2 regions of the Neobacillus sp. SAB-20_R2A genome follow, and region 2 is predicted to be linked to the other one. Evidence: riboswitches for the same ligand, from Rfam matches in the RefSeq annotation. Region 2 holds a riboswitch; the other holds the start of a gene.

Region 1 (15,186 bases), 210 kb from region 2:
CCTATGCGGGTGCGGCCCATGCGGATACATATAAGGTTCAAAAAGGCGACACTTTATCAAAAATCGCCAATACATATAAAACGACAGTAAATGATATTAAATCGCTAAACGGGTTAAGTTCGGACTTGATTTATGCTGGACAATCGTTGCAGATTCCTGGTCCTGGGGCTAGTGCAGCTCCTGCTCCTGCCCCTTCTCCATCTGCGCAGCCAGCGGCTACTTATACAGTTGTGAAGGGTGACGCCCTGATTAAGATTGCCAACCGCTTCAGCGTGACAGTCGGCGAGCTTCAACAGTGGAACAGCCTTAGCGGCACGTTGATTTTTCCGGGACAGGTATTAAAGGTGTCGGCTGAGGTGGCGCCAGCTCCCGCGCCAGTGGTAGTTGTACCGCCGCCGGCTCCTGCGACTCCCGCTCCAGCCCCTAGTTCGGCTGCAACGCAGGATTATACGATTGTCCCAGGCGACAGCCTGAGCAAAATTGCGCTAAAATTCGGGACTACCGTGTCGCAATTGAAGTCTTTGAACGGGTTAAGTTCTGATATGATTTATGCCGGACAAACGCTGAAGGTCCCTGGGCAGAGTGATGCGGCACAGCCATCTGCTCCAGCCGTTCCCGCGGCACCAGCGCCGGTGACTCCGCCTCCAGCGGCATCGGACGTATCCGATTATGTGATCAAAAGCGGTGATACACTCGGTGCGATTGCTGCTAAATTTAACATCACTGTTCAGGAATTGAAGGCCATGAACAGTTTAACCTATGATATGATTTATGCCGGCCAGACGCTAAAGGTGCCAGGGCAGACGTCGGTATCCGCACCAGCTGGTGATTTGGGCGCGCAGATGATTTCTGTGGGCAAAAGCTTAATGGGCGTCCCGTATGCCTGGGGCGGCAGCACGACGGCCGGCTTCGACTGCAGTGGCTTCATCTATTACGTGGCCAACCAAGCCGGCTACAAAATCGGCCGCACTTCTGCTGCCGGCTACTACGACCGCTCGTATTATGTCGACCAACCTAAGGTTGGGGATCTGGTCTTTTTCCAAAACACCTATAAACAAGGTATCTCCCATATCGGGATCTACCTAGGCAACGACCAGTTCATCCACGCCAACGACGGCACCGGTGTGACGATTTCTAATGTAAAAAGCACATATTATGCGTCGCACTTTGCTGCGTTTAAGAGGCTCTATTAAAACTAGTTTTTCCAGCCAGACCTGTTCGTTATGGGGCTGGTTTTTTTGTGTTTGGAAAGTAAGTTGGGGTTTTTGGAAAGTAAACTATTGAATTTGGAAAATATTTTGTTGGAAGTGGGAAGTAAATCGTCTATTTTGGAAAGTATTTTTATAAAACAGGTAAGTATATCCAGAAAAAAGGAAATTTTAATTGGTCTCCCCCACTATCTTTAGAGATTTGGTAAGGGATTTTGGTGCGTGTCCCCCTATTTAATTACCTATTTTGGGACTTACTCGTCACTTTGTCGGGTTTACTGGTCTATTTTTCGAATTTACTCGCCTATTTCAGGATTTACTCGCCGAAATTTGTATTTTACTCGCCTACCTATTTTTCCTGCCTGTCCAAAAAGGCTAAAAAGCCAGGCGGGCAGCCTGGCTCTGGTAATATTCCATATTAAGTTGCTCTCATCTTCTTCCTTTTGTTTTTTCGATAAACATTGTTTTCCATAAGCTGCCCGATTAATCCCATCACCAGGCCGAAGAAGATTCCGTTGAACACGGGAGCGTCGAAAAGCGGCAAATTTTTCAATATGGGGCCATCATGCCAGAACAGGCCGAAATCCATCCCGAGGACGATTCCGAGAAAAAAGCCTGACAGATAGGTCCTGTTCTCCACATTTCCTTCCAGTTTCTGATTGTTCGTCTTAGCCGTATTGTAGGCGTGCCAAATGGCGAAGCCGTAAAGTGACGGATAAAACAATCCCCAGCTGTAATCGATCGGTGGTTTGGCCTCCGGCAGGGTCCCATCAAATGAGAAGATTATGGCAAGATTTAATTTTGATTTCACATTGATGACGAATTCCAATATCAGCAACGTAAATCCCATTATATAATCGCGGTTGTAAAATTGTCCGAACCCCGGCAGCACCGTTGACCACAACATCGCGGCATAAGGAGATCTGTATTGGTGGGTAGTTCTCATTCGGTCTTCCTCCCAAAAGAAGTATATTTATATAATTTCAGCGCAGAAGTGGAAATCTCCTTCTTAATTCACAAATTTTGGGAATTTTGACATACAACTTTCTACTACTTAGGCAGTACTACCTAAGGTGTAAAGAATTTGTCAGTCATCGGACAATGACAGCGGAATTTGGGCTGTGAGCCCGGATTGTCCTTTAGCGGTGCCTGACACCTTTTTGGTGAAATGATACCGTTTTTCCTAGAGGCTTGAGCATTTGCTCCTCGTGTTGCGGATTTTTGGGTATAATAGAGGAATATGGATTTTTTGGGTAAAGGGAGCGATGCCTGTGAACGAGGTGTTACAGGGTCTTGCGGATGAGTTGAAGGATATGCTGAATGCGAATGCAGCGGATGATGCTCGGCTGGTTCAGAAGGGGATGATGCTGTACCGGCAGGGTCTGGTGACGCAGCTTCGCTTTGAGAACGGGGAGTATACGGCGGTGGTGCAGGACGTATCGCCGGCGAAGGTGCGGCTGGACCCGGAGTTTTTGGGGATGAGTGATTGCTCGTGCCCTGGTGAAGAGCTTTGCCGGCATCAGTTGGCCGTGTTTTTTGCAGCGTACGCAAAGGAAGCGAGTGTTTCGGATTGGTTGGCGGAGTGGCGTGAGCCGGTGCGGGAGACGAAGTCAGTGGCGAGCTGGGGTCTGCAGGCTGCGAAGGATTTGGTGAAGGCGGCCGGGCTTATGAAGCCGGACTATGACCGCTGGGTGCAGTCGTTTGAGTCGAGTTTTGATGCGTTGGTTGCCTCTAAAAAACATACGAACCCGTATGTGGTCTCAGAGCTGTTCGGGATTCATATGAAGCGGGTCGGGGCGAGTGCGCCGGTGGAGAAGGAATGGCGCCTGCTGTATGAGCTGGTCGCGTCGATCGTATCGTTTCGGAAGCTGCTGGTGTGGAGCGAAGAGCTTGGTTTTGAGGAACATGTCGTACGGAAGGCTTTTGGGCATTGTTTTGAAAATTTGCTGGAGGATTCGGCGGATTTGGTGGAACGGTTAGTCGTGCAGACGATGCCATTTGCGTTTGATGAGTTTATTGAGCGGCTGCGGGATGAGTCGTTTGAGGTCCTGACGAGTGTTGCGGGGTATGAAATTGAACGGGTATATATGCACCGCCAGTTGTGGACTGAGCTGTTCCGGAAGAAGGAGTGGCGGCAGGAGGAAGCGCTCCGGATTGGTTCTAGGTTGAAGGCGCTTGAGGAGTCAGAGAACCCGCTCCCTTTTCAGGTGACGATGATTCATCTGTATTTCTTGCTCGGAAATGATGATTTGGCGTTGAAGCTGGCCGGCGGTGTAACGGATGTCCGGTTTGTGCCGTATATGGTGTCCTGGATTGAATATTTTACGGGTCCGAAATTGTGGCGCCGCGTGGAGCCAGTAATTGAGCTATTTTTGAGCAGGCTGAAGGAGTATTTGGATGGGCTTGTGTCATATCAAAGCTGTTCAGCGTTTGTGCGAAGTGTGATGCGGGCAATTGCACCGTATTGTTCGGAGAATGGCCGATTAGATTTGTATGAGCGGGCTTTATTGGTATCACTCCCCTACAGCTTTGCGGATTATGAGTATTTGTTGTTCGAACGCGGTGATTATGACCGCTGGGGCGAGCTTCAGGCGTTTGTCGGGCTGGATTTTTATGATCTACCGAAGGATAAGGTAAAGGTGGTTGAGAAGGAGCGGCCCGAGGTACTGCTGGGGATGCTGCATCAGACGGCGCAGAAGGAAATTGACCAGAAAAACCGTGGGAGCTACCGGGCGGCGGTACGGCACTTGAAGAAGCTGCGGACACTGTATAAGAAGCTAAAGCGCGTTGATGACTGGGAGTACTTTATCGAAGGTTTATTGGAACGAACGAAACGTTTGCGGGCTTTTCATGAGGAGTGTCAGCGGAGTAAGTTGATATAGGTATAGTGTTTGTTGGTGATCATGGTGTCAGGCACCGCTCGTGGACATTTGTTCGTGTGGAGTGGACAGTTTGGGGTTTTAGGGCTCTGGATTGGTTTGTTGGGAGCGGTGCCTGACACTTATGGGGTTGGTTTTTTTGATTGGGGGACCTCGCATTTTTTGATTCGCCGATAGAATGGCTGAATTCGCCGATTGGAGCCGGAAATCCGCCGATAGAATGCTATAAATCGCCGATAGGACTTTAGAATTCGCCGATAGAAAATGCACGCTCATTAATATAGTGTCATTTTATTGCAGTCGGGTGACTTTTCAGCTGAAAATATGTATCTTAGAAGACTTTTTAAGGGCAATTATAGATTTACTACATACATTTATTTTTAAATTACCTTTTTTGAAAAAGGTATTCGAGGGTCTAACTTTAAGCGGCCCTCATATAAAGGAGCACGTTTTCCATGCTTAAAACCAGGTTTTTGAAATTGCTGACAACTAAATTAGGTGATGACCGGTTTCTGCTGACGGCCCAGGATGAGCACGGCAGGTTTATGAGTCCTTTCAAGTGGAAGAATCTTGTCTTCAGCAGTCACGAGGAGAGTTTTTTCGGGACAGTCCTGGATGAGATGATCGTGGATGATGTCGAAGGCGTGGTTGTGAACGGCTGGCAGCTTGTGTCGCTTTTTGCCAAGGAATCGTTCAACCGCTTTATCGAATGGGACTGGAACGAAGAGTCCGAAATTTGCTTGGCGGCCGCCAACTCCATGTACGAGGGCATTGTCGAAAAAGACTGGCACCCGGACTTTTCCGTATGGGGCCCGGACGGCGAATTCCGCTGGAAACTGCCCGAACGCGTGATGGATGAATTCCATCCCGAGTTTTGGGAGCAAATGGTGCATGGGGACGGTTCTTCTGCATCATCGCAGACGGATGAAGTGGTGCACGGGGACGATTCTCGCGCATCATCAGAGGCAGATGAAGTGAGGCATGAGAACCGTCCCCATGCCTCACCCACCGCTCTCAGCTATATTTCGGATTTGTATAACAGTGCGCTGGATTCTTTTTTGACTAGGAATAATGCGGCGAAGGAGTTGTTTGAGCCGAAGCTTGATTTATTGAAGAAACAGAATTTGTCAGGCTTGGAGTTGGCGCGTTACTTTGATGAGGAAAGCTGGCTCGAGTGGGTCGGCATCAAGGAAAGCGAGGCCCCGTTTACGATTGGCTTGCGGCTGGATGAGCCGGAAGACGGCGAAGGTGACTGGAGCCTGGATGTGTTTTTGCGAGGGAAGAAAAATGTCGATGAGATTGTTGATGTTGAAGATGTGAAGCGGATTCCGGCGAAGTGGCGCCCGTTTTTGGATAAGGTTGACCGTGAGCAGGCCCGCTGGGTGCGGCTGTTTCCATGGCTGGGAGACGGGGCTTCGACGGATGCGGATGACGAGAGCAGCCCCGGGGCTTTGAAAACGGAGCTCACCGAGGAAGAAGCGTGGATGTTTTTGACGGACGCGAGTGAAACGCTGTTGGCGCTGGATGTCGAAATCCTCCTCCCTTCCTGGTGGCAAGCGATGAAAAACGCCAATCTGCGCGTAAAGGCGTCGCTTAAGGGGACGTCGAGCCACCGGCCGTCGTTTGTCGGGCTGGATGCGATGCTCGATTTCAACTGGCGTTTTTCAATGAATGGTGTCGATTTGTCCGAGGATGAGTTCCATCAGCTTGTCGAAGAAAAGCGGAGGCTCGTCTATATTCGCGGCCGTTGGGTAAAGCTCGACCCGCAGTTCATTCGGCAAATTCAGGATTTGATGAAACGTGCCGAAAAAGAAGGCCTGCAGGTTCGGGATTTGATTGAGCAGGAGCTAGTTAATTCAGGTGAGGGCAGCGAAGAGGAACTAGAGAATCCCAAGGTGTTCGCGAAGATTCAAATTGAGCTGAACCGGCAGTGGAAGCAGATGGTGAAGCAGCTGTCGGAGGCAAATGAAATCCCGCTCGTGGATGTGCCTGAGGGATTGAACGGAGAATTGAGACCGTATCAGCAGCTTGGGATGAGCTGGCTGTGGTTTTTGCGGCAGTACGGGTTTGGTGCTGTGTTAGCTGATGATATGGGGCTCGGGAAAACGATTCAGTTGATTGCTTATCTGTTGAAGGTAAAGGATGAGGCTGGGGACGTTGTGAAGGTGGTTCCGGGAGATGTTGTGGAAGCGCCGGTTGTGGCTGATGACCTTGTTGGGGACAATTCGCTGGATAGTCAGGCCACGGAGCCTGAAACCGATGCCGACATTGACTCTGTTTCAGAAACCACCCCCTCCTCCCTGCCTATTGCACCCGTTGATGCAAAACCGCGCCGCAAGAAAAAAGAGGATGCTGCCCCTGCCAAGTTACCGACGAACGCAGCCTTAATCATCTGCCCTACCTCGGTGCTCGGCAACTGGCAAAAGGAAATTGAGCGGTTTGCTCCGGAGATGAATGTGTACCTTCACTACGGCTCGAACCGACTTAAGGAGACTAGTTTTTCAGAAAAAGCTCAGGATGTGGATGTGGTCCTCACCTCCTACGGGCTGAGTCATCTGGATTCCGAGGAATTCGAGTCCGTTCAATGGAGCACGATTGCCATCGATGAAGCGCAGAACATTAAGAATGCCCAAACGAAGCAATCCAAAGCGGTTCGAAGATTGCGCGGGCGCCATCATGTGGCTCTGACCGGGACGCCGATGGAAAACCGCCTATCCGAACTGTGGTCGATCTTTGATTTTACCAATCATGGCTATCTTGGCAGCTTAGGCCAGTTCCAGAAACGGTACATCATCCCGATTGAAAAGGATGAAAAGAAAGATAAAATCCAGCAGCTGCAGTCGTTGATCCGGCCGTTCCTGCTGCGGCGGACGAAAAAGGATGAGGAAGTTGCGCTGAACCTGCCTGACAAGCTGGAGCAAAAGGAATACTGCCCGCTTACAGCAGAGCAAGCGTCGCTTTATGAGCAGCTTATCCACGATACATTTGAGCAAATTGAAAAATTGACCGGCTTTGAACGCAAGGGGTTAGTGTTGCAAATGCTGGGCCGCTTGAAGCAACTGTGCAACCACCCTGCCCTCTACTTGAAGGAAAAGTCAGCAAGCCGGGAACTTCTCGAGCGATCGAACAAGTTGGAGAAGCTTGTCGAGCTGGTCGATTCGGTTTTGGACCAGGGCGAAAGCTGTCTGATTTTCACCCAATATATCGAAATGGGCGAAATGATTCGGAGTGCGCTGAAGAAGAAATTTGGCATCGAGGTGCCATTTTTGAACGGTAGTGTTCCGAAGACGCAGCGTGATACGATGATTGAGCGTTTCCAGAACGGGGAGTTCCCAGTGTTCCTGCTGTCGTTAAAGGCTGGCGGTACCGGGTTGAACTTGACGGCGGCGAACCACGTCATCCACTACGACCGCTGGTGGAACCCTGCCGTTGAAAACCAAGCAACCGACCGGGCCTACCGGATCGGCCAATCTCGTTTCGTGCACGTGCACAAACTAATCTGCACCGGCACACTCGAAGAAAAAATCGACGCCATGCTGGAGAAGAAGCAATTTTTAAATGACCAGATTATTCAGAGTGAGAACTGGATAACGGAGCTTTCTACGGATGAACTTAGGGATTTAGTGCATCTTGGATAATGGTGTCAGGTAGCGCGCGTAGACATTTGTGCGCCTGGGGAGGACAGCGGCGATATGCTGCTGTCCTTTTTTGGTGACTTTGTTTCGTAATACGCTAAGGCTACTTGGTTTTTCGAAAAAGAAAAACAGCCCTTATACATTATAAGAACTGTTCTTCCCTCCTAAGCCGCCTTGGTTGCCCCTTCCCGTCTTTTAAGAGCCATTCAGCGGCAGCTCAAATATAACAAATGTGTTTTTCCCGCGTAATTTAGCTTTATACATGGCGATATCCGCATTTTTTATTAACGTCATTGCCTCTATTCCGTGTTCCGGGAAAAGAGCAATACCAATACTTGTCGATGTAATAATTTGATTTTCATCGATCGTAACGGGCTTGTTAATTTCATTAATAATCTTTTCCACATACTCTATTACTAAAGATTTATCTGTGTTTGGAAGGTAAATGATAAATTCATCCCCCGCAAAACGTGAGACCGTATTTTCTTTACCTATACATTCCATCAGGCGCATTCCTATTTCCTTTAATAAAAGGTCGCCAACGTCATGTCCATAGGTATCATTTACCTGTTTAAACCCATCAATATCAAGCAACAAGACAGCCCCGGTATTGCTCTTTCGCATAAGTGAATGGCTTAATTCCATATCAAAATATCGCCGATTTGAAAGGCCTGTCATGGGGTCATAATAGGCCAACTCTTTGTACTTTTCCTCTGCGCTCTCTAACTTAATCCGTTGAGTCATCACAATAAAGAGAAAGGGTACAAAAATCAAGATCGTCACAATAATATCAATGAATTCCTCCGTTGCATCTAATGGTTTATTCCAAATCCAATGAATGATTCGTTCCAATACATCTGCTTCCATCACTTTTATAAACAGTAAACCCATTAAAATCACAATGATTTTAAAAGACCATTTTGTATATTTCTTTCTCTCTATTGCCAAATGAGTTCTCTCCCATTTTTAATATCTTTAACAGATTACTAAAACCATAGGCCAATATCAATTAAGGATTTATTCCATTGACATTTAAAGCCTTTATGTTATCTTTAACCTATAACAATGAAATGGACACAGTTACTGACGACAAATGTGGAAACGACCACAAGGAAGCTGTGTTTTATATAGTGTCGGGTCGTCTGGGCAGAGATAAGGATCATATCCTTATCTCTTTTTTATTACATTTTTTTAGGAGGGCTTGTTATGGAAAAAATCATTTTGGATGGAAATGTCGTTGCGACAGAAATTAAGGAAGGCTTGAAAGCACGAATTGAAGGTTTAAAAAATAAAGGCATCACGCCATGCCTCGCAACGATTTTAGTTGGCGATAATCCCGCTTCAGAGACCTATGTAAGAATGAAGGGAAATGCCTGCAAAAGACTTGGCATGGAGTCTATTCGCGTACATTTACCCGCTGAAACAGGGACATTGGAGCTGATCGAAAAAATTAAAGAGTTAAATAACGATCCAGCGGTTCATGGTATTCTTTTGCAGCACCCGGTGCCATCACATATTGATGAACGTGCCGCTTTTGAGGCCATTGATATTCGAAAGGATGTTGATGGTGTCACAAGTGCAGGGTTCGGACAGACGGCACTAGGGTTTGGAGAATATCCTTCCTGCACACCAGCTGCGATTATGAAAATGTTAGACTATTACCAGATTCCAATTGAGGGTAAACATGCTGTCGTAGTGGGCAGAAGTCCCATCTTAGGAAAACCTGTTTCCGCGTTACTTCTTAATGCCAATGCGACTGTTACGACATGCCATTCAAAAACAGCCAATTTACCTGAAATCCTAAAGCAGGCAGATATTGTTGTGGCAGCGGTTGGACGGCCAAAATTTATTCAGGGAAGCTGGTTAAAGCAGGGTTCCGTCGTATTAGATGCAGGCTATAACAAAGGCAATGTCGGGGATATTGATTATGACACATGTTACGAAGCGGCAAGTGCCATCACTCCTGTTCCTGGCGGAATCGGTCCGATTACCATTGCGACTTTGTTGAAACATACGGTTGATTCCGCAGAAAAAATGTCGATCTAAGTTACGAACATGCTGGTTTTCGGTTAACGGGTTCGGATGTTGATGGGAAAGACGCTAAGCTAATTAACATATGTTTTAACAGTAAATTAGCAATAAAAAACGCTCAGATTTTTCTGAGCGTTTTTTGGCGTAATTATTAGCAAAATTTTAGGTATTTCCCGGGAATTTGTTGAAATTTGAAGAATAATGAATCCGACTATTTGAAACAAAGGAATATTCGTTTTGATTGATTGTAATATCGTCTAGGGGCTTGTCTGTATCGGGTATCGCTATAACGCTCCGATTTCAGATTGAAAAAGAAGTTAATTGCACCTATATCGCCCAGCGATACGGAACAAAAAAACTTAAATAGGCACCTTATTTTCGGAATAACAGAAAAAGCGTCTCCCATATCCCTTTAGGTTTTTGTATCGCTTCTTCTAAACGTTTATTAAAATCATTTTGTGAATGCCATTCTTCTTTCTGTTCGTCACGCATATTTTGTATTTCCGCTTGTAAGAATTCGTTCATTTGTTTTTCTTGTTGAAGTAATGTTTCATAATGGGCCATTTGTTGTTCAGATAATTTTTCTATTTTAACCTGAGTTTTTTGCGCCGAATTTGCAATATTAGAACTTATGCTGTGATGATCTTGTTGTAACCGAGAAACCGCGGTTCTAAGCTGTGACATATCGTTTGTCAGTTGGACATTCATTTCACGTGTGGCTGCGAGCTCATTGACTAAAAACCTTAATACCTCTTTTAATTGATTGGGGTCTTCGGGTAAATTTTCATATGTATCGGATACCGCTATCTCTGTTTCATTGAATCGATCTAGTCTTTCTTTTTGTTGATATACAAGGTCTTTAGCTGTATCGTCTAGGGGCTTGTCTGTATCGCGTAACGATATAAGTGCTTCGAGGTCGGATTGAACAAAGATACGCCGATCGCCATCTTTTAAAAATTCATATCCATTTCGCTCTAAGATTTGGCCATACTTTCGAACAGTGGGTGTTGCAATCCCCACTTCTTCTGCCACTTCTTTGGAAGAGAAAGCTCGCTCATTCGGTTGTATATCACGTCTCATATCGGACCTCCTATTCTATTACATTATGAAAGTATTTTCGATTTATTTCAAGCTATATCGCCCAGCGATACAAAGCTCCTTTCTGGAGGAACTTTATTAAGGATGATGCTTGTTTTTGATTGAGGTTCTCAACCGCCACAACGCCCTTTTTAGCCTCCTTCAAGTTTAAATGCATATCGCCAAAAAAGATTTCCGATAATTTTTTTATTACGCCAAAGCCTTTAGCTGTATCGTCTAGGGGCTTATCCGTATCGCGTAACGCTATACGCGCGTCATATCGCCTAGCGATACTAAATATAAAAAAGATCCTTTTCTCTGTATGGTTATGAAAGTTAAAATTCCACATTGAGTATATTTCGACAAACTTGGACAAATTTCCTGCAAGAACAGATATTGAATATATTAAATGGTTCCTGCTTGATTCGAAGTCATTTTTCATTGTGTGACCAACCAAAGTATTCGAACCTATATAAAAAGACCCGGCACGCTCCAGTACCGGGTCTCCGCTTCACATGAACTTTATTTTTCAAAAATTAATTTAAAATAATCAGCTTGACGGTTCTTCTGCCCCATGCTCTTGCTTCTGCACTGTTTGGCTTGAGGATGTCGATGCGGTGGCCTTTGATGGCGCCGCCAGTGTCTCCGGCAATCGCTTCGCCGTAGCCTTCGACCCATACACGCGAACCAAGCGGGATAACAGACGGATCAACTGCAATCAATTTCATATTTGGATTGGCCTCGATGTTATAACCTATTGCCGTTATCGAGCCTGAATCTTCATGGCTGTAAGCGGTTGCGGTTACGTACATTTCCTTGCCGCTAATGCCTGCGCTAGAGGTATCCTGCGCTGGTGCGGAAGCTGGGCGTGCCTGCTGCTGGGCAATTGCCGCTTGAATGCCGGCCATTTGTGACTGGATTTTCGCTTTGTCCTGCTCGGCTAGAGCCAATTGTTGCGTAATTTGATTATATTTATCCTGCATGGCCGTTAGGACTTCCTGACGCTTTTGCAGGTTTTGATCAAGTTCAGCTTGTTTTGCGGCAAGAACGTTTTGCTGCTCCAGTAAAACCTGTTCCTGCTTATCGATTTCCTTTTTGTCGTCTTCAATTTTCTGAAGGTCTGCCTTTTGGGCATTTAAAATGTCCTTGTCAGCATCCATCAATGTCGAGACAGCGCTTGCACGCTTAATGAGATCGGAAATGCTTTCAGATTCTAAGAATACGTTCATGATGATATTGAAATTGTCACTTTGCTGCATGGCCACGGCCCGCTTTTTCATGATTTCGCTACGGCCGAGGATTTTGTCCTCAAGCGCAACAATCTCTTCTTTCTTTTGTTCAATCAGCTTGTTCACTTCGTCGATTTTGGCCTGAGTTTGGGCCATTTCTTCTTGGTTCTTTGTAATATATGCATATATTGAATCTAGTTCTTTCTGAATTCCTTGTATTTCTTGATTAACAGCTTGCTGTTCTTGTTTCTGCTGATTAACAATTTGCTGTTTTTCCTGGAGCTGCTGTTGAGCATTGCGAAGTGCTTCACTGCTTGTTTGTGCATATGTAACCATGGTGCCTGATGCGTATGTAGCAATTGTAAGTACTACTAGTAAAATACGCTTGATCGTGGATTGCATATACTCCCCTCCTATTAATCTATTTATAACAGACAAACTTACCAGTTATGTTACAAAAATATTAAAAGAATATCACAAATCGACTTAAACTGGATAAAAATGGCTGTTTTATGGCAAAAAGGTGTCATAAATCAAAAAAACAGGGCCATTTTGGAAAATGGTGGGTAAAGGTGTCAGGCACCTTACTTGGACATTTGTTCGTTTGGGCGAAAGTCCTGTATTGGGGCTGAAATTTGCCTTTTTTTTAAAATTTACTCGTCGATTTCGTGAATTTACTCGTCAAAATTGAGGATTTACTCGCTAACTATTGACTTTTACTCGCCGAATTTCATTATTTACTCGCCAACCCCCATCTCAAGCGGACCCCAACTACATAAAAAGCCAGGCGTCCAGCCTGGCTCAGGTATTTTTCAATGACCTTTTTGAAGCTATTTCCATTTATTTGGATATACTTTCCGATTTGGTGAGTTTACTTTCCAAATGGGGATAAATACTTTCCACTTTCATCATTTTTCTTCCGCCTTCTGGCAAAATACTTACCGAAAAACCTGATTTACTTTCCAATTTGATATTCAGAGGAAATCCATCCCCAAAAAGAAAAGGCAAAAGACTTGGCCAAATACTCGCCATCTTTTGCCTTTTTAAGGTGGTTCCCGCTATAAACTACAATTTCCGAAGTATTCCTCCTTCAAGTTTAAAACAATCACTAGTATCTTTAAGTTGCTTTTCCGCTGACACGGTACGCCGTTTTTTCCTTACTAATAGACTTGTTTTTTCGAAAGGGAAATGTCGAAGGGCTGTCACTTTGCTTCCATCAATTAGAACAAAGTGACTCAGAATCTCATAGATTACCTCCTCTGGGAGATCTTTTTCACCAACTAGAATCTGTATTTTATTTTCGTTGTATATTATTTGGAAGTCTTGTTCACAAAAATTAATGGGCATTTTCCCACCGTTTTCAAGGGGGATATATTGGTATGAGGGGTTCATAGTTGTGTGAGGTAACTGAAATGAAAGTATAAATATGTCAATAAAACTAGGTTTTCTTTTTAATCGCCATTCCTTGCTGCTAATTTGTTCACCCACTATTACTAAAAAAGTTTTTTCCATGAAAAACCTCCTGTTTTGACATTTATCTACACCGTTTCATATTATTCGACAATAATTTTAATATTCCTTTTCAGCAAAATTGGGAAAATCATATTTTTTATTCAACGTGCACTCTTTTCACGTCACCTGATGTGAAGGATACGCACATTTGGACTATGATCCATTTTTTCCCGTTATCGTAAAGGCAGGATCTGTTTTTATGATGGCGGTGAAAAGGATGTCTCTAGCGGAAAAATTGAAGAAGCTTCGTGATCGGCAAAACTGGTCCCAGGACACGCTGGCGAGCATGATGAATTTGCATCGCTCGACGATCAGCCGATTTGAGAACGGCCGCAGCGTACCCACTTATCAAACATTGCTGCAGTTTGCGGAAATTTTTAAAATAGACAAGGATTATTTGCTCGGGGAGTTGAATCATGGAGATTTCCCACAGGTGGAGCCAGGCTTTCTTACCAAGGAAACCCTGGAGAATCCCGATTTGGCGATTATTTATGAATTGCTTCAAAAAGAACCTGAGTTGAAGAAGGCCCTGGTGGAGCTCCACTTAATGGCACCTAAGCGCCGGGCGTTTTATGCGGATATGATCGCGAGCCTTGTTAGGGCTAATAAGCGGCATAGAGATAAGATTTAGCGTGAGGTTTTAGAAAATCGAAGAAGCCGCTGACACGAGGTCAGCGGCTTCTTTTTAAAAACAGGGGGTTTTGCTATTAGTATGGCCAAATCGTGGGTTTTTATACCAATCCCTTCATACAAAAAAATCCCGGCAAAAAAACTGCCGGAATTCCAAAATGAGGCTGGTTCAGAAGAGATGTTTGATTCTCTTTTTCAATGTAGGCAGTTCGGGGAAATTGGTTGAGAATCGTGACCGACAGACTTTCCTTGAAAACAGGCAGTGGCGCCGCTGCCTGCATTTACTTTTACCAATATCTCCGCCAATCTAAGGTCGTCGTCAAAGTGAAACCCCATTATTACGAGTAAATCCGAATCGGGCTGCGCTCCCTTTTTTCCTGCTGCTGTTCCTTGATCAGCCATTCGAGCTGGCTGACCCGCAGCTGTAGGCTGTCGACCTTTTGATTGGCCTTTCCAACCATTTTGATTAACGTTTCGAGTAACTGCTCGAGGTTATGGACGTATTCTTCTTCATGAGCACCCAAGGTAGAGCCCCTCCTTTTTTCCATCTCTTAAAATGGTAATGATGCAGCAATCGATTCAGCTGTAGGGGCTGGCCCAGGTGCAGCAGTTTGGGACTGGACCGCTGCCCCCGAAGTTCCGGATGCCGCGGCTGAACTTTGTCCAGGGGGATTCGTCCCCTGCCCATTTGTAGCTCCAGAAACCGACGCCGAAGACCCAGCTCTAGATTCCCCGGCCACCGCCCCCTGCGGTTTCGTACTTAAAAACCGAATCGTTTCCGCCACGACCTCTGTTACGTATACCCTTTTTCCATCCCGCCCGTCATAATGGCGGGTTTGCAGCCGTCCGGTGATCCCGACGACCGCCCCTTTTCGACAATATTTGTACGTGTTTTCGGCGGCATTTCGCCACAGGGTGCACTGTACAAAATCCGTGTCAAATTCGCCATTGTGATTGCGGAAATTTCGGTTCACTGCCAAGGTAA
Region 2 (15,186 bases):
TTATCTTTGCTTATTTAATCGTAGGTATTGCCTGTTTCTTTGTGATGAGGGCGCTGGGGGAACTCCTGCTGTCTAAGGCGGGCTATCAGTCTTTTACTGACATTGCCGAAGATTACCTTGGACCGCGAGTTGCGTTTGTAACGGGATGGACCTATTGGTTTTGCTGGATTATGACCGCTATGGCTGATGTGATTGCTGTTGGTGTATATGTACGATATTGGTTTGATATCCCACAGTGGATACCTGCAATTGTCTGTTTGGTTGTCTTATTGGGCCTCAATCTATTAACGGTAAAGCTTTTTGGAGAATTGGAGTTCTGGTTTGCCTTAATAAAGGTCATTACCATTCTTGCCTTAATCGGAATTGGGATCATTTTGCTAGTGATGGGATTCAAGACAGATGCAGGGGCGGTCTCTATTAAAAATCTTTGGGAACATGGCGGCCTTTTTCCAAATGGAATGACAGGCTTCTTGCTTTCATTCCAAATGGTCGTTTTTGCATTCGTTGGTGTGGAATTAGTGGGTGTATCGGCAGCGGAAACAGCCAATCCGGAAAAAAATATCCCATCGGCCATTAATAAAATTCCTTTACGGATTTTATTTTTCTACGTTGGCGCATTGATCGTTCTTCTATGTATTAATCCATGGACGGAACTGAATGCAGCTGAAAGTCCGTTTGTCAAAACGTTTAGTTTAGTCGGGATTCCGATTGCTGCAGGAATTATTAATTTTGTCGTTCTAACTTCAGCCGCTTCTGCTTGTAACAGTGGGATGTTTTCAACAAGCCGGATTTTATATAATTTAAGCAATAATAGCCAGGGACCAGCCCATTTTGCGAGACTGAATAAAAATCATGTGCCAAGTAATGCATTATTGATTTCGACTCTTGTCCTGACAGGGGGAGCGCTCCTTAGCAAACTTATTCCGGAGCAGGCTTTTGGAATCGTAACAACCATTAGTGCCATTTGTTTTATTTGGGTTTGGGGCGTCATTCTGATCTGTCATGTAAGGTATAAGAAAACTCGTCCGGACTTACAGGCAAAGTCAAAATTTAAAGCACCATTTACACCATTTGTTAATTATGCGGTCCTAACCTTGTTTGCGGCGATTCTCATTATCATGCTGTTCGCCGACGCTACCCGTCCGGCCCTATTGTTGACACCACTATGGTTTATTCTATTATTTGCTTTGTATTCTTATAGAAGGAAAAAAGAGAAAAAATTAAAATTATCAGCATAGAATCAAATTGGGTAAAAGAAATGGAGCCGGTATTGAAACCAGGCTCCATTTTCATGTAACTTAATTTTTCCTAATTAAATAATCCGAACTGTCACCATTCCAGGAATTTGTTTTACTTTTTCCTCTAATCCTGGAATAACATCACCGTTTACTTTATTATCAATGTCAATAATTGTATAGGCATAATCCCCGCGGCTTCTGTTGACCATATCAGCAATGTTTAAATGATAGCTGGATACTGCAGATGTAATCTGTCCAACCATATTTGGAACATTATGATGGAATGCCGCCACGCGCCGCTTACCAGTATAAGGAAGGCTGGTATTTGGGAAATTCACTGAGTTTTTGATATTTCCTGTTTCTAAAAATTCCTTCACCTGACGAGCTGCCATGATTGCACAATTTTCCTCTGATTCATTTGTGGAGGCGCCTAGGTGCGGAATTGGAACGGTATTTTTCATTTTGAGCACATGTTCATTTGGAAAATCGGTAATATACTTTCCAACTTTTCCGCTTTCGAGAGCGGCAGCCATGTCTGTTTCATTGACAAGTTCACCACGGGAGAAGTTTAAAATATGAACATCAGGCTTCATGATGCTGAAGGTTGCTTGGTTAAACATTCCTCTTGTGTCATCGGTTAGCGGTACGTGAACAGTGATATAGTCTGATTCTGCAAATAACTGTTCAATCGTCATGGCCCGCTGCACATTGCGGGACAAATTCCAAGCGGTATCAACAGAGATAAATGGATCAAATCCGATAACATCCATATCTAAATCCAGCGCATCATTGGCCACAAGTGCACCTATCGCTCCTAATCCAATAACACCCAACGTTTTCCCTTTAATTTCTTTTCCGACAAATTGCTTTTTGCCTGCTTCAACAAGCTTTGGAATTTGTTCGCCTTCACCATCTAACGACTTTGTCCAAGCTACACCAGCAAAAAGGTTACGTGAAGAAGCTATTAATGAGGTAAGGACCATTTCTTTGACAGCGTTGGCATTTGCCCCAGGGGTATTGAACACAACAATACCTTGCTCTGTACATCTATCGACCGGAATATTATTGACACCTGCTCCTGCTCTAGCGATTGCCTTTAAATTTTCACCGAATTCTAACGAGTGCATATTAAAGCTGCGAACAAGGATGGCATCAGGATTTTCACTGCCGTTATCAACCAGAAAGCCGTTCTTATTGAATACGTTTAGCCCTCTTTCCGCGATATTATTAAGGGTTTTGATGGTGTTCACTTTTTCTAAAGCGATCGTGCTCATTTTTCTTCCTCCTTTTATATGCAGAAAGAGGTAAGGGAGTTAATTCCCTTACCTCTGCCCAGGCGAACGGCTTCGACACCGTGTGCTCCCTCGCGGTTATCCGCGTTTCGCCAGTTACACACGGCCTTTTAAACTTATTTCATCGTATCACAAATTTTCATAATTTTCTACCCTAAATGATTTATGGGGACGGTTCTTTTGTTTTAAAGCAAAAGAACCGCCCCCAGGGTTCAGCCTATCGCAGGAAGAGCGTTAGGAGCCCACCAGTTGTGATGAGAATAATAATAATTTTTGCAATCAATGGAAGAGAATTGCTTCCCTTTTGATTAAGCTGTTCTTCCTGTTCGTTCACTACTTTCCGATAGTTTGGGTTACAGCAGCCCATTAGGCCACCTTGTTCCAGCCAGATATATCTTCTTCAAGAGGAAGATTATTGGCACGAGCCTTCTTAGCGGCATTAAAGAATAATGCGAGCAGGATTAATGTGCCGATGACGCCGCCAATCCATGAAACAGTTACGGATAATCCGAATCCGATTGGTGCGTTTAGAATATAAGTGATAACCATCAAAAGCATGAACGTTCCCGGAATCAGCGGAACAAAGTAGTTTTTCTTCGCAATATAGAGATACATAGCGCCGACAAACAAAGCAATGACCGCTGTTGATTGGTTGGCCCAGTTAAAGTATCTCCATAAAATATTAAAGTCGATTTGAGTTAATGCTGCTGAAATAACGAAAAGTGGAACAGCAATCCATAAACGGCTTGATAATTTCTTTTGTGCGATATTTAAGTATTCTGCAATGATCATCCGTGCGCTGCGGAAAGCGGTATCCCCGGAAGTGATCGGCAAGACAACTACCCCAAGGACAGCGAGTGTACCGCCGATTGCACCAAGCAGTGTTGTGGAGGCTTGACTGACCACTGCACCAGGTCCGCCGGCAGCAAGGACTTCCTGTAAGCCATTATAGCCATGGAACATGCTCATTCCGGCAGCAGCCCAAATCATCGCAATAATACCTTCGGTGATCATCATACCGTAGAAAATTTTACGGCCTTCTTTTTCATTTTGCGTTGTACGTGATATGATCGGTGTTTGTGTTGCATGGAATCCTGATAAAGCGCCGCATGAAATCGTGAAAAACAATAATGGAAAAATCGAAGCGCCAGCAGGGTGGAAATTTTTAAAGGAAAGTTCTGGAATTGGCTGGCCGGTAACGACTAAGCCTATTCCTACGCCGATGGCACTGATTAAAAGCAGCGCGCCGAAATAGGGATAAAGACGGCCGATAACTTTATCAACTGGTAAGAGTGTAGCCAAAATGTAATAGAGAAAAATAGCACCAATAATAACTGCTAAAGCCACCTTGCCATCCATCAAGACATTTAAAAGGGCGGCTGGTGTTGTCACAAATACAGTACCGACTAATAGAAGTAGCAAGACAGCAAAGCCATTGACAACGTGTCTCATTACTTTTCCTAAAAATCTACTGGCAAGCTCCGGCAGATGGGCGCCGCGGTTTCGGATGGAAATCATTCCAGTTAAGTAATCGTGGACAGCACCGGCAAAAATACAGCCAACCACAATCCAGATAAAGGCGACCGGCCCATATAAAGCACCTAAAATGGGTCCATAAACTGGTCCAGTTCCGGCAATGTTTAATAATTGAATTAAAGAGTTCTTTGGTGTACTCATTGGCAAGTAGTCAACACCATCATTATTGACAAAGGCCGGTGTTGCTCTGCTTTCTTTGACGCCAAACAATTTTTCAACGAATTTGCCATACGTGAAATAACCGATAATTAACAAGGCAATCCCTGCAAGAAATGTATACAAGTTTTTTCCCCCTCTTTACAAACGGATGAATGCGTTTACATAGTTAAGTATAAAAGAGAGAAATCGAGATATGGGTAATTTGCGACTAACAGGTAGGTTTTTGGGATTAACATGTTTTCTTTTAGGTCTAAGATGCTGAAAATTAAAATATTTGCTTATCTGTTTACATATTAAATTTCGAGTCTTGTTCTTAATGCCTTTACATAATTCCTGCTGACAGACAGCATTTCCTTTCTTCCTTCGATTTGCAGCTGATAGGCACCATTAAACCAAGGAGTCAAGCGAGTAACATAGTCAAGATTCACAAGGAAGCTTTTATGAATTCGGAAGAAGCCAAAAGCGGCCAGTCTAATCTCCAATTCCTTAAGCGGGATTTTCGTTTCAAACTCACCGTTGTTCGTGATCAGCCTTGTCCATTTGTCATCCCTGTAAATATAAAGGATATCCTTTGGTTCAATATAGAAGATTTCCCCTTCTGTTTCAATGGCCAGCTTTCCGGATTGTTTGCCTGCGTCCGCATCAGTATCCGAGGGGATGCTCCTAGATTTTAAAATACGGTTCACCGTCTCCTGTAATTGTTCCTCATCATAGGGCTTTAGTAAATAATCTACTGCATTAAAGCGAAAAGCTTCAACGGCAAATTGCGGGTAGGCCGTAGCAAACACGACTAACGGAGCCTTTTTTAATTCCATCAATGCTTTTGCGGTACTCATCCCATTCATTTTTGGCATTTCAACATCCAGAAAAACGACATCTGGCTGAAGCTGAATGGCCTTCATAATTGTCTCCTGGCCGGATTCTGCTTCCCCGACAATTTGAATAGCAGGGAAATTCCCTAACAGGTGTTTAAGTTCATCCCTGCTGTATAGTTCATCATCTACAATCAGGGTTCTAATCAATTGTTCCATTTAGCCCGCCTCCAAACAAGGAATAGAAAGGGAGATTTCTGTCCCGATATTAATTTCGCTTTTTACATTAAGGGCAGCTTCTTCACCAAACACCATCGTCAATCTGCGATTTACATTATAAAGGGCTAACCCGTTTCCAGATTCAGAAGCTATCGGTGCTTTGCTGATCTGCCCGGCCCGCTCCGTGCTCATTCCAACCCCGTTGTCCTCAATTTTTACGTATGCCGACTCTTGCAGTTTTAGAATTGTAATTTTAACAACACAATTACTGACCTTGTCTTTAATCCCGTGCTTTATGGCGTTTTCAACAATTGGCTGCAGAGTCAGGGGCGGAATCTGTTGCAGAAGGGCGTCTTCTTCTACTTCATAGATAACTTTCAATTTATTGATAAATCTTGCTTCTTCAATTGCTAAATAGGCTTTCACATGTCGCAATTCCTGTTCAAGTGTTGTCATGTTTTGAGTTGTGATGGATAGGTTCTGCCGTAAAAAATGCGACAGTGAGACAAGCAGCTCCCGCGCCTTGGCTGGATTGATACGGATAAGTGAGAGAATCGTATTTAACGAGTTAAATAGAAAATGCGGGCTTATTTGCGCTTGTAGGGCCTTAATTTCCGCCTCCTTTGCCAGCTGATAGGATTTATCGGCTTCAGCGATCTCAAGCTGGTTGCTTAATAGCAGGCTTAGTCCAGAAATCAATTCCATGATGACTGGGGTGATTTCTTTTTCTGAGCGGAAGAAAAATTGCAAGGTTCCAATCGTCTCTCTCCGTTGTTTTAAAGGTGCAATGACGACGGCGTCAAGCGGACATCCCTCAGTGTCACAAAGGGTACTTCGCCGTGAAGTGATAATTTCCCCCTTCTTTATAACGTCCTGTATGATGTTGGTTTGAATCGCTTGATGTGGTAAATGATGATCATGGCCTTGGCCGACATGGGCCAATATTTCCACTGAATTTGTCATGGTCACGGCACTCGTATTCATTTCATTATGGAGAATGTGGCAAACCACTTTGGCCGATTCAGTATTGAGCCCATTCCGGAGGAAGGCCAGAGTTTTGTCAGCGATACGCAGTGTTTTTTGGGCTTGCAGTGCCCCTGCTTTCTCTTCTTCATTTATAACACTTTTAATAATGAGAAGGAAAAGAGCACAGCCAATCCCATTTGCAATAATCATCGGCAGGCCAATAATTTCAACTAAATCCCACGCTCTTTCAAACGGCTGGGAGATTAATAGAATGACCAGCATTTGTACAGATTCTGCAAGGGCACCAAGCAGAAAAGAAGACTTTAGTTTTACATGCTTGTCTTTTTTATGGAAGAATCCTGCCAGTATTCCGGTGAGAATCGTGGCAAGCCCGCATGATATGGCTGTAAACCCACCTAATGTAAAGCGGTGCAGCCCGGCAATTAATCCGGCGCCAATGCCGACACGATAGCCGCCCAGAAGACCTCCTAAAACAACACCTATGACCCGGGAATTGGCAATCGCTTCATCCGAATTTAGCTCCGAGATCCAGCGATTAAATTGAAGACTATTTGTACTAAGTGTCAGTCCTGAATACGTGCCGATAATCCCAAAGAAGCCAAAGAAGACTATCGCAAGCACTTGCTGTTTTCGATTCAATTCCTCCCGATAAATCATGTCGCGAAAGAAAGGGAATCTTGTCAACACAAAGGCTATCATCACAAGGATTCCAAGCCGCTCTACCATCGTAACTAATAATTCAAACATGGAAATCCTCCTTTTTTGTGATTTCTAAGAATAACCACCTTTCTCCTATTGTAACAGTATTAATAATATTCGTAATTATTTTTAAAGGAAACTGCGAGACAACTGTCGATTTGTTATAAATACCTTTCCATCATTTTAAAGTAAAAATTTTTTCTATTAATTTTTCTTATAAATTCCCCTAGATTACTAGAATGAAAGCGTTTAACTATTTTTTCGAATAGAAATAAGATTCTAAAAATTCAGTGCAAAATCTTTACATTGAAATAATATTAGTATTTAATAGATATATATAACTAATTTTGTCGAAAAATAGGGGGAAAGAAGGACATGAGAAAAATCCTTAATAAGTCGTTTCTGCTTTTTACTGTTCTTTTACTTGTTATCTTAACAGCATGCAGTAATAATTCAGAAACTTCTGGCAAAAAGGGCGATGCGAAAGAAAGCGGCAAGGCCGTGGAAGCAAAAATCGGTGTTGTTTCCTATTTAACTGGACCTGGAGCAGCTTACGGTGAAGCTATTACTAACGGTTTTAATTTAGCGAAAAAAGAAATTAATGCAAAAGGCGATGTCAAAATTGACCTTGTTGTTGAAGACTCAGCAGGTAAACAGGAACAAGCTTTATCTGCAGCTCAAAAGTTAATGAGTGACGATAGTATTGTAGCCCTATTGGGACCTACTTTAAGTACAGAAATGAATGTTGTCGGCCCTGAGGCAGACTTGAATGGTATTCCAATTATGGGTACATCTACTACTGCTGAAGGAATCCCACAAATCGGTGACTATGTATTTAGAAACTCACTGCCAGAAGCACTAGCTATTCCTGCAGCAGTGAAAAAAGCAGTTGATAAATACAAAGTGAAGAAAGTAGCTATTCTTTACGGAAATGATGATGTGTTTACAAAATCCGGTTATGACACGATGAAAAAGACAGCTGAAAAAATGAAGCTTGATGTAGTAACAACTGAAACCTTCCAAAAGGGTCAGGCTGACTATAATGCACAATTAACAAAAATTAAGGGCCTTCAACCGGACTTAATTCTATGTTCAGCTCTCTATAATGAAGGTGCTGTTATTATGGACCAGGCCCGCAAATTGGGAATTGATGTACCATTTGTCGGCGGTAACGGATTTAACTCTCCACAGGTTATTCAAATTGCCGGACAGGCTGCTGATGGATTAATTGTGGCAACTCCTTGGTTTGGCGATAAGCAAGATCCAAAAGTTCAAGAGTTCGTTAAAAAGTATGAATCCGAATATGGCAAGAAACCAGACCAATTCGCAGCACAGGCTTATGATGCGCTTTATATCATGGCTGAAGCACTAAAAAATGCAGGCGAAGCGGACCGCGATGCACTGCGTGATTCTCTTGCTGAAATTAAGGATTTCCCTGGGATCCTTGGTAAATTCTCCTTTGACAAGGATGGAGACGTTGTGATGGATCCAACCGTTCTTATTATTAAGGATGGGAAGTTCCAAATTTTCGAATAAGCTTGAACGTTCGATAGTTTGAAGGATATCAAACAGAACAATGAATCACTACTATCAGCTGCTCCCCGCTACAGGCTGCCAAAGCCTAAAGGCGGGGGGCTTTAATTACTACTACTGGTTTTTGAAAAAATGGAGTTAGAGGGTGAGATGTTTTGCTATTAGAACAGCTAATAAACGGAATCACGCTAGGAAGCATCTATGCCATCGTTGCCCTTGGATTTACGCTGGTTTTTGGAGTTCTTGGCATCATTAATATGGCGCATGGCGAAATCTTTATGTTTGGCGCTTTTGTAGGCGTCATGGTCACAAGTACATTGGGTTGGCCGATTTGGATGGCATTTCTAGCTGCAATTATTGTCACCGCAATTTTAGGTTATATGCTTGAGCGATTTGCCTTAAGACCGCTTCGCGGAAAAAAGGGCGTATCGCACCTTGCCCCATTAATCAGCACAATCGGGGTATCAATTTTACTGGAAAATCTATCGCATCACTTATTTGGAGCCGGTAACCATCCATTTAAAAATGCGTTTGCTGAAATACATTTTACAATTGGTTCTATCACCATCTATGTGGTGCAAATCGTCATTTTTGTGATTTCAGTTGTGTTAATGATGGCTCTTTCGTATTGGCTGTCCAAAACAAGAGCAGGGAAAGCCCTTCGTGCGACAGCGGAAAATTTGGATACAGCTAGTATCCTTGGTGTCAATACGAGACAGATCATCACCTTAACAGTCGTGATGGCATCCGCGATGGGCGGAATTGCCGGTATTCTTGTTGGGATGGCGTTTAACTCCGTTAACCCGCAAATGGGCTTATCGATGGGGCTTAAAGGGCTTGCCATCATTATCCTTGGTGGAATGGGCAATGTGAAAGGCGCTATGGCTGGCGGATTGATTCTTGGATTAGCCGAAACGCTCATTGTCGCTTATGGAGATTCAGGATATCGGGATGCTATTGCATTCCTCGCAATCATCGTGATTCTTTTAATCCGGCCGCAGGGACTATTCGGCCAAAAGACATCTGAGGGAAGGCCGTGATGATATGCTTGGAGACTTTTTAAATCCATACTACCTTCAAGTCGCTTCGTTTATTATGATTAACATTATTTTAGGCTTAAGTATTTATGTTACCCTATCTTCCGGACAACTCTCTTTAGGGAATGCCGGATTTATGGGGATTGGAGCCTATACATCAGCATTATTAACCATTAACTACGATATGCCCATTGTTGTCAGTGTCATTGCAGGAGCTATCGTTGCAGGACTAGTCGGTATTCTAATCGGAATTCCGTCACTTCGGTTAACGGGGGTTTATTTGGCGATTGCCACCCTTGGTTTCGGTGAAGTCATTCGGGTGTTCCTTATTAATTGGGAATCTCTTACTAAGGGTGCAGTTGGTCTTTCAGGTATTCCGCAAATCGGCAGAGAACTGCTAAAGGTCTCCAGGGATGCTGGATTTAATCCGCTGGACATTGGCTTAAAAAATAATCAGTACGTTTATTTACTGGTACTAATCATATTGGTCATTATCAATATACTTTTAATCTGGTTCCTTGTTAGACAAAATAAATCCCGTGTCGGCCGTGCTTTTGCAGCTATTAAAATGGATGAGAAAGCGGCGGAGGCAATGGGAGTCAATATCACGTATTATAAAGTTTTATCTTTTGTTCAAGGGGCGGTTATATCAGGGTTTGCGGGCGCATTATTCGCCCATGTCATGGGCTATATCAGCCCTGCTGATTTTTCCTACCATCGCGCCGTTGAGATTTTGATTTTCGCGGTATTCGGCGGAAGCGAAGTTATTTGGGGCTCTATTTTTGGTGCCGCCTTTATGACCTTGATGCCAGAGGTATTGCGTTTTATCAGTGAATACCGTTATATGATTTATGGTGCCATTTTGATTTTAATGATGGCGTTCCGCCCGCAGGGAATTATTGATCTTCCCCTTTTACAGAAGCTACAGCTGTCAAAAAGGAGGGGTAAACATGGTTCTAAAAATTAACAACATCACGAAAAATTTTGGCGGTATTTCAGCGTTAACTGATGTTTCTTTTTCCATTAAGGAAGGAGAAATCTACGGTCTTATTGGTCCAAACGGTGCAGGGAAAACGACTATGTTTAATATGATTACGAATATGTTCCCTCCAACGTCGGGCGAAATTACCTTTTTAGATGAAAAAATTACCGGCTTTAAACCACATAAAATTACCAATAAGGGAATTTGCCGGACCTTCCAAAACATTCGTCTTTTCTCTCAAATGACGGTTCTGGAAAATGTGTTGGTTGGAGGGCACACCCGCAGTAAATCAGGTGTCTTTAGCGGTGTACTGAGGACAAAGGGACAGCGTGCTGAAGAAGAAAGATTACGTGTAACAGCGAAGGAGATTCTCGAATTAGTAGGCTTATTGGAGTTTGAGGATGCGATTGCGGAAAACCTAGCTTATGGCCAGCAAAGACGGCTGGAAATTGCGAGAGCCTTAGCAAGCAATCCAAAGCTGTTATTATTGGATGAACCCGCTGCCGGTATGAATGATACCGAAACAGCCGATTTATATCATTTGATTAAAAAGGTCCAGGAGCGAGGCATCACAACTCTCTTAATTGAACATGATATGCCGCTTGTCATGAGGCTGTGTGATCGAATTACCGTTTTAAACTTCGGTAAAAAGCTTGCTGAGGGAACACCGGATGAAATTCAAAATAACCAAGCTGTTATTGAAGCCTACCTCGGATCAGAGGGAGATGATGAAATTGCTTAAAGTATCTGGAATTGAGACGTTTTACGGAAAAATTCAGGCCCTAAAAGGAGTCAGCCTGGAAGTGGAACAAGGGAAAATTGTCACGATCCTAGGGGCGAACGGGGCCGGAAAAACAACAACGATGAAAACAATTGCCGGATTAATTAAGCCGAAGACCGGAACCATTGAGTTTCTTGGGGAAAATGTCACTGGCTTGAGACCGGACCAGCTAGTTAAAAAAGGGATTTCTCTTGTTCCTGAGGGAAGGGCCATATTGTCGGGAATGACTGTCATGGAAAACCTTGATATGGGGGCTTACCAAAGAAAAGATAAAGAGGTTGAAAAGGACCTGGAAGATGTCATGAAAAGATTCCCTATCTTAAAAGAGCGGAAGAATCAGCTTGGCGGAACACTTTCAGGCGGACAGCAGCAAATGCTTGCCATCGCCCGCGCATTGCTGGCACGTCCTAAATTATTATTGCTGGACGAGCCTTCAATGGGACTAGCCCCATTGATTGTGGCGGAAATTTTTAAAATCATCAAGGAAATCAAAGATGCCGGCACTACTGTGCTTGTCGTCGAACAAAATGCGAAACAGGCCTTGAAAATAGCTGACTATGGATACGTGTTGGAAACCGGGAAGGTTATCATTCACGGGAAGGCGAAGGAACTGTTGGAAGACCCAAGAATTGTCGAAGCATATCTTGGCAGAAAATCTAATTAATTTTATTAAAAAAAGGGCCCGACCTCCACTCTGCAAAAGTTTTACGCAGTGGGAGCGGCCCTTTTTCTGTTCCATTTTTCCAAAGTCCGCGGAAAATCTCCCCTACCATACAAAATTTTGGAATCCATCACCTTATTCAACAAAATCATTTTCACAATGCTACAAAATCTCTTAAAGGGAAATGCCCACTTTTTAAGAATTTATATTCTTTAGTAGTTAAGAAAAAAAGGCTAAAGGGGGAATAACGTTGAAATTTTTGAGACGGTTTAAACACATCGTTGGAGTTTCATTAGCTTTAGTTTTGTTATTTGCTGCAGCAATACCTATTCAGGCGGTTGTTAAATACGATGACCAGATTAATACAACAACAGACCAAAATAGTGATTACGCTTTTATTCAATTTGGGGATGCTCCGATTGCATCCTATGAGGGAACAATTAAAGGGTATGACCCTACCAAACCACAGAAGGGGAAGAAATTAGACCTTAATTCACCAGCTGCCAATAAATATGGAAACCGGCTTCAGGCCCAGCGGGAGAACTACAAAAAATGGCTGGCCAAACAGCTTCCACAGGTTAAGGTTGTGACGGAGTATGCGGTAACCTATAACGGACTTGGATTGAAGCTAAATGGTGCTTCTTTAAAGGATGTAAGCCAGGGACCTGGTGTAGTACAAGTAGGATATAGTGGTGATTATCGAAAAGCAATGAGTACGAGCACTGGATTAATCAATGCGGGTCCAATTTGGAATGCTCTTGGCGGGCAGGCAAATGCCGGGGCTGGAATTAAAGTGGGTGTCATCGATTCGGGGATTGACCAAAAGCATCCTTTCCTCCAGCCAAACGAAGGGATGAAAGTGCCGGAAGGGTTTCCGAAAGGTGATGCGAACTTAACAACTGCAAAGGTTATTGTAGCGAAGGTATTTACGCAAAATCCAAAATTAACTGCTCAAGCAGTGGGAAGCCATGGGACGCACGTTTCAGGGACAATCGCTGGGAAGGCCGGAACAACAGCGCCAATGGCAAAGGGTCCGCTTAGCGGTGTGGCACCAGGTGCATACCTAGGGAATTACAATGTATTCCCAGGTGATGTTGAGAACGCAAGCAGTTTGTTTATCGCCAAAGCGGTTGAAGAGGCTGTTAAGGATGGAATGGATGTCCTTAACCTTAGTCTGGGCGGAACGCCTCACAAGGGTGAAGATTTGTTAGACATGACTGTTAATGCAGCTGTTGATGCTGGCGTGGTAGTAGCCATTTCAGCGGGAAATGAGGGTCCGGGGAACTATACCGTCGGGTCACCGGGAACGGCTGATAAAGTTATTACGGTTGCTGCGACAACCAATAGTCATTCGTTTGCGATGTTCTTGGAGTCTAAAGCGTTGGATGGTGGACAGACCATTGCCACTACCGGTAGTAAGGAAGGAGAAGTGAAGGAGGAATTAAATGGTGAGTATGCAGTATGGCCAGGAGCTGATAAACTCGCTTGTACCCCAATCAGTGGAAAACCATTGGAAGGGAAACTTGCCCTCATTCAACGCGGATCATGTACATTCTCAGCAAAAATCAATAATGCAGCAGCTGCAGGAGCAGTGGGTGTAATTATTTACAATAATACTGATGCTGACCCAATTCCGATGGCGACTGATGGGGTTAAAATACCGGCGGTTATGGTTTCAAAGGCTGCAGGTGAAAAATTGTCAGCATGGGAAGGTACTCGTGAAGTTACCATCACCTATCCTCCCAAGGAAATTACAGCAACTCCAAATTTACTTGCTGACTTTAGTTCCTGGGGGCCAACTCCGAATTATACGTTAAAGCCTGATGTAGCGGCACCAGGTGTAAATATATATTCATCCGTGGTGGGCGGTGGATTTGAGGTATATCAAGGTACATCTATGGCAGCCCCTCATGTTGCAGGTGCGGCAGCCCTTTTATTAAAAAACAGTCAAGATAAAAAGCTTGGCTGGGGACCGGCAGAGGTGAAAGCCGCATTAATGGGCACAGCACATAATGTAGATGGAAGTGTTTTAAAAGATGATGATGATGATGTTAATAATCCGCTTAAGATTGGCGCCGGTATAATTGATTTGGGCCGTGCGATGAACCCGTCAGCACTGGCTTTGCCGTCTTCCTTAAGCTTTGGTCTAGTTCGTCCGGTTGGGAACCAGACATATCAGCTGACATTTACTTTAGTTAATCCAACTAATGCCGGTGTAACTTATAACTTAAGTAATGATGAAAACTTAGACTTAAGTCAAACCGAGGTAACCCTTCCTCCTAAGGGAAGCAAGGAGATTATTGTTTCTGTTCAAAATCGTGGCATCAAATTAAGCGGCCAGCAGGGAACACCAGATTTTAAACGTGGATATATTAACGTAACATCTGTTAAGGGAGATATTCGGATTCCATATCTATATGTAATAGACTATAATCGCTAAATGTTAAAAGGGGGATTGCTTGGTGCAATCTCCCTTTTAACAATATACGACTTATCGAACAGTTTTTAACGCGCCGCTCCAAGAATTAACTTGGTCAAGCATAGCATTTACGTTATCAAGGTGTAATGCTTGTGGTTTGAAAACAGATCCGTTTTCAAAATCAGTGAACAAGGATAATGTTGGATGTACGCGAACGTCAGCGATCATTAACTCGCCCATGATACCACGTAAATGTTCAGCCGCACGAGCGCCGCCTGTTGAACCATAGCTTACGATACCTGCAGCTTTGTTGTTCCATGCTTCACGAGCGAAATCAAGTGCATTTTTTAAAGCGCCAGTAATGCTGTGGTTGTATTCTTGAACGATAAATACGAAGCCATCCAAGTTAGCAAGCTTTTCATTCCATTTTGCGATTCCTGGTTCTGTTCCATCAGTTGTTCCTAAGAATGGTAAGTTGAAATCAGCGATATCTACGATTTCATAATTAGCATCGCCGCGTTTGTCAGCAATCCCTTTTACCCATTCGCCAACTTGCGGGCTTACACGTCCTTCACGAGTGCTTCCTAAGATAATACCGATATTTAATTTTTCAGTTGTCATTTTGTTTTCCTCCTTAGCTGAATTGCCAAATAATTTGTCTATAAAACCCATAGCTACTGCACCACCTTGTATTTTCTTGATGTTAGGCTTGTGACCTTATTTTTTTGCTTTATTGCAAAAAATAAAACCTAAATAAACAAAGGTAAATGAAGTGTATTAGGCGCCTTTACAAATCATTTTTCCTTGAATTAAAATATCTTTAATCTGAGA

Evidence for each region. A riboswitch is a leader RNA that binds a small molecule or an ion and turns the genes downstream of it on or off. The one in region 2 is predicted to bind ZMP and ZTP.
Region 1: linked by a shared signal. The riboswitch ahead of V5M37_RS27610 (bifunctional 5,10-methylenetetrahydrofolate dehydrogenase/5,10-methenyltetrahydrofolate cyclohydrolase) and the one ahead of V5M37_RS28615 (phosphoglycerate dehydrogenase) in region 2 are both predicted to bind ZMP and ZTP.

The regions. Positions count from the first base shown of each region.
Region 1 is NZ_CP145895.1:5,647,302-5,662,487, forward strand. Features, by position in the region: gene V5M37_RS27580 (LysM peptidoglycan-binding domain-containing protein) at 1-1,193, shown strand, start outside; gene V5M37_RS27585 (hypothetical protein) at 1,627-2,154, opposite strand; partial or broken gene V5M37_RS27590 (SWIM zinc finger family protein) at 2,687-2,746, shown strand; gene V5M37_RS27595 (SWIM zinc finger family protein) at 2,822-4,090, shown strand; gene V5M37_RS27600 (DEAD/DEAH box helicase) at 4,543-7,725, shown strand; gene V5M37_RS27605 (diguanylate cyclase domain-containing protein) at 7,918-8,670, opposite strand; ZMP/ZTP riboswitch at 8,792-8,877, shown strand; gene V5M37_RS27610 (bifunctional 5,10-methylenetetrahydrofolate dehydrogenase/5,10-methenyltetrahydrofolate cyclohydrolase) at 8,929-9,768, shown strand; gene V5M37_RS27615 (hypothetical protein) at 10,126-10,833, opposite strand; gene V5M37_RS27620 (hypothetical protein) at 10,886-11,272, opposite strand; gene V5M37_RS27625 (PcsB-like coiled-coil domain-containing protein) at 11,367-12,461, opposite strand; gene V5M37_RS27630 (hypothetical protein) at 13,125-13,571, opposite strand; gene V5M37_RS27635 (helix-turn-helix domain-containing protein) at 13,720-14,202, shown strand; gene V5M37_RS27640 (hypothetical protein) at 14,540-14,725, opposite strand; gene V5M37_RS27645 (single-stranded DNA-binding protein) at 14,753-15,186, opposite strand, start outside.
Region 2 is NZ_CP145895.1:5,860,726-5,875,911, reverse strand. Features, by position in the region: gene V5M37_RS28620 (amino acid permease) at 1-1,238, shown strand, start outside; gene V5M37_RS28615 (phosphoglycerate dehydrogenase) at 1,313-2,512, opposite strand; ZMP/ZTP riboswitch at 2,562-2,640, opposite strand; gene V5M37_RS28610 (carbon starvation CstA family protein) at 2,897-4,348, opposite strand; gene V5M37_RS28605 (LytR/AlgR family response regulator transcription factor) at 4,519-5,256, opposite strand; gene V5M37_RS28600 (LytS/YhcK type 5TM receptor domain-containing protein) at 5,257-6,990, opposite strand; gene V5M37_RS28595 (ABC transporter substrate-binding protein) at 7,318-8,478, shown strand; gene V5M37_RS28590 (branched-chain amino acid ABC transporter permease) at 8,631-9,515, shown strand; gene V5M37_RS28585 (branched-chain amino acid ABC transporter permease) at 9,520-10,479, shown strand; gene V5M37_RS28580 (ABC transporter ATP-binding protein) at 10,463-11,236, shown strand; gene V5M37_RS28575 (ABC transporter ATP-binding protein) at 11,229-11,939, shown strand; gene V5M37_RS28570 (S8 family serine peptidase) at 12,187-14,376, shown strand; gene V5M37_RS28565 (NADPH-dependent FMN reductase) at 14,428-15,027, opposite strand.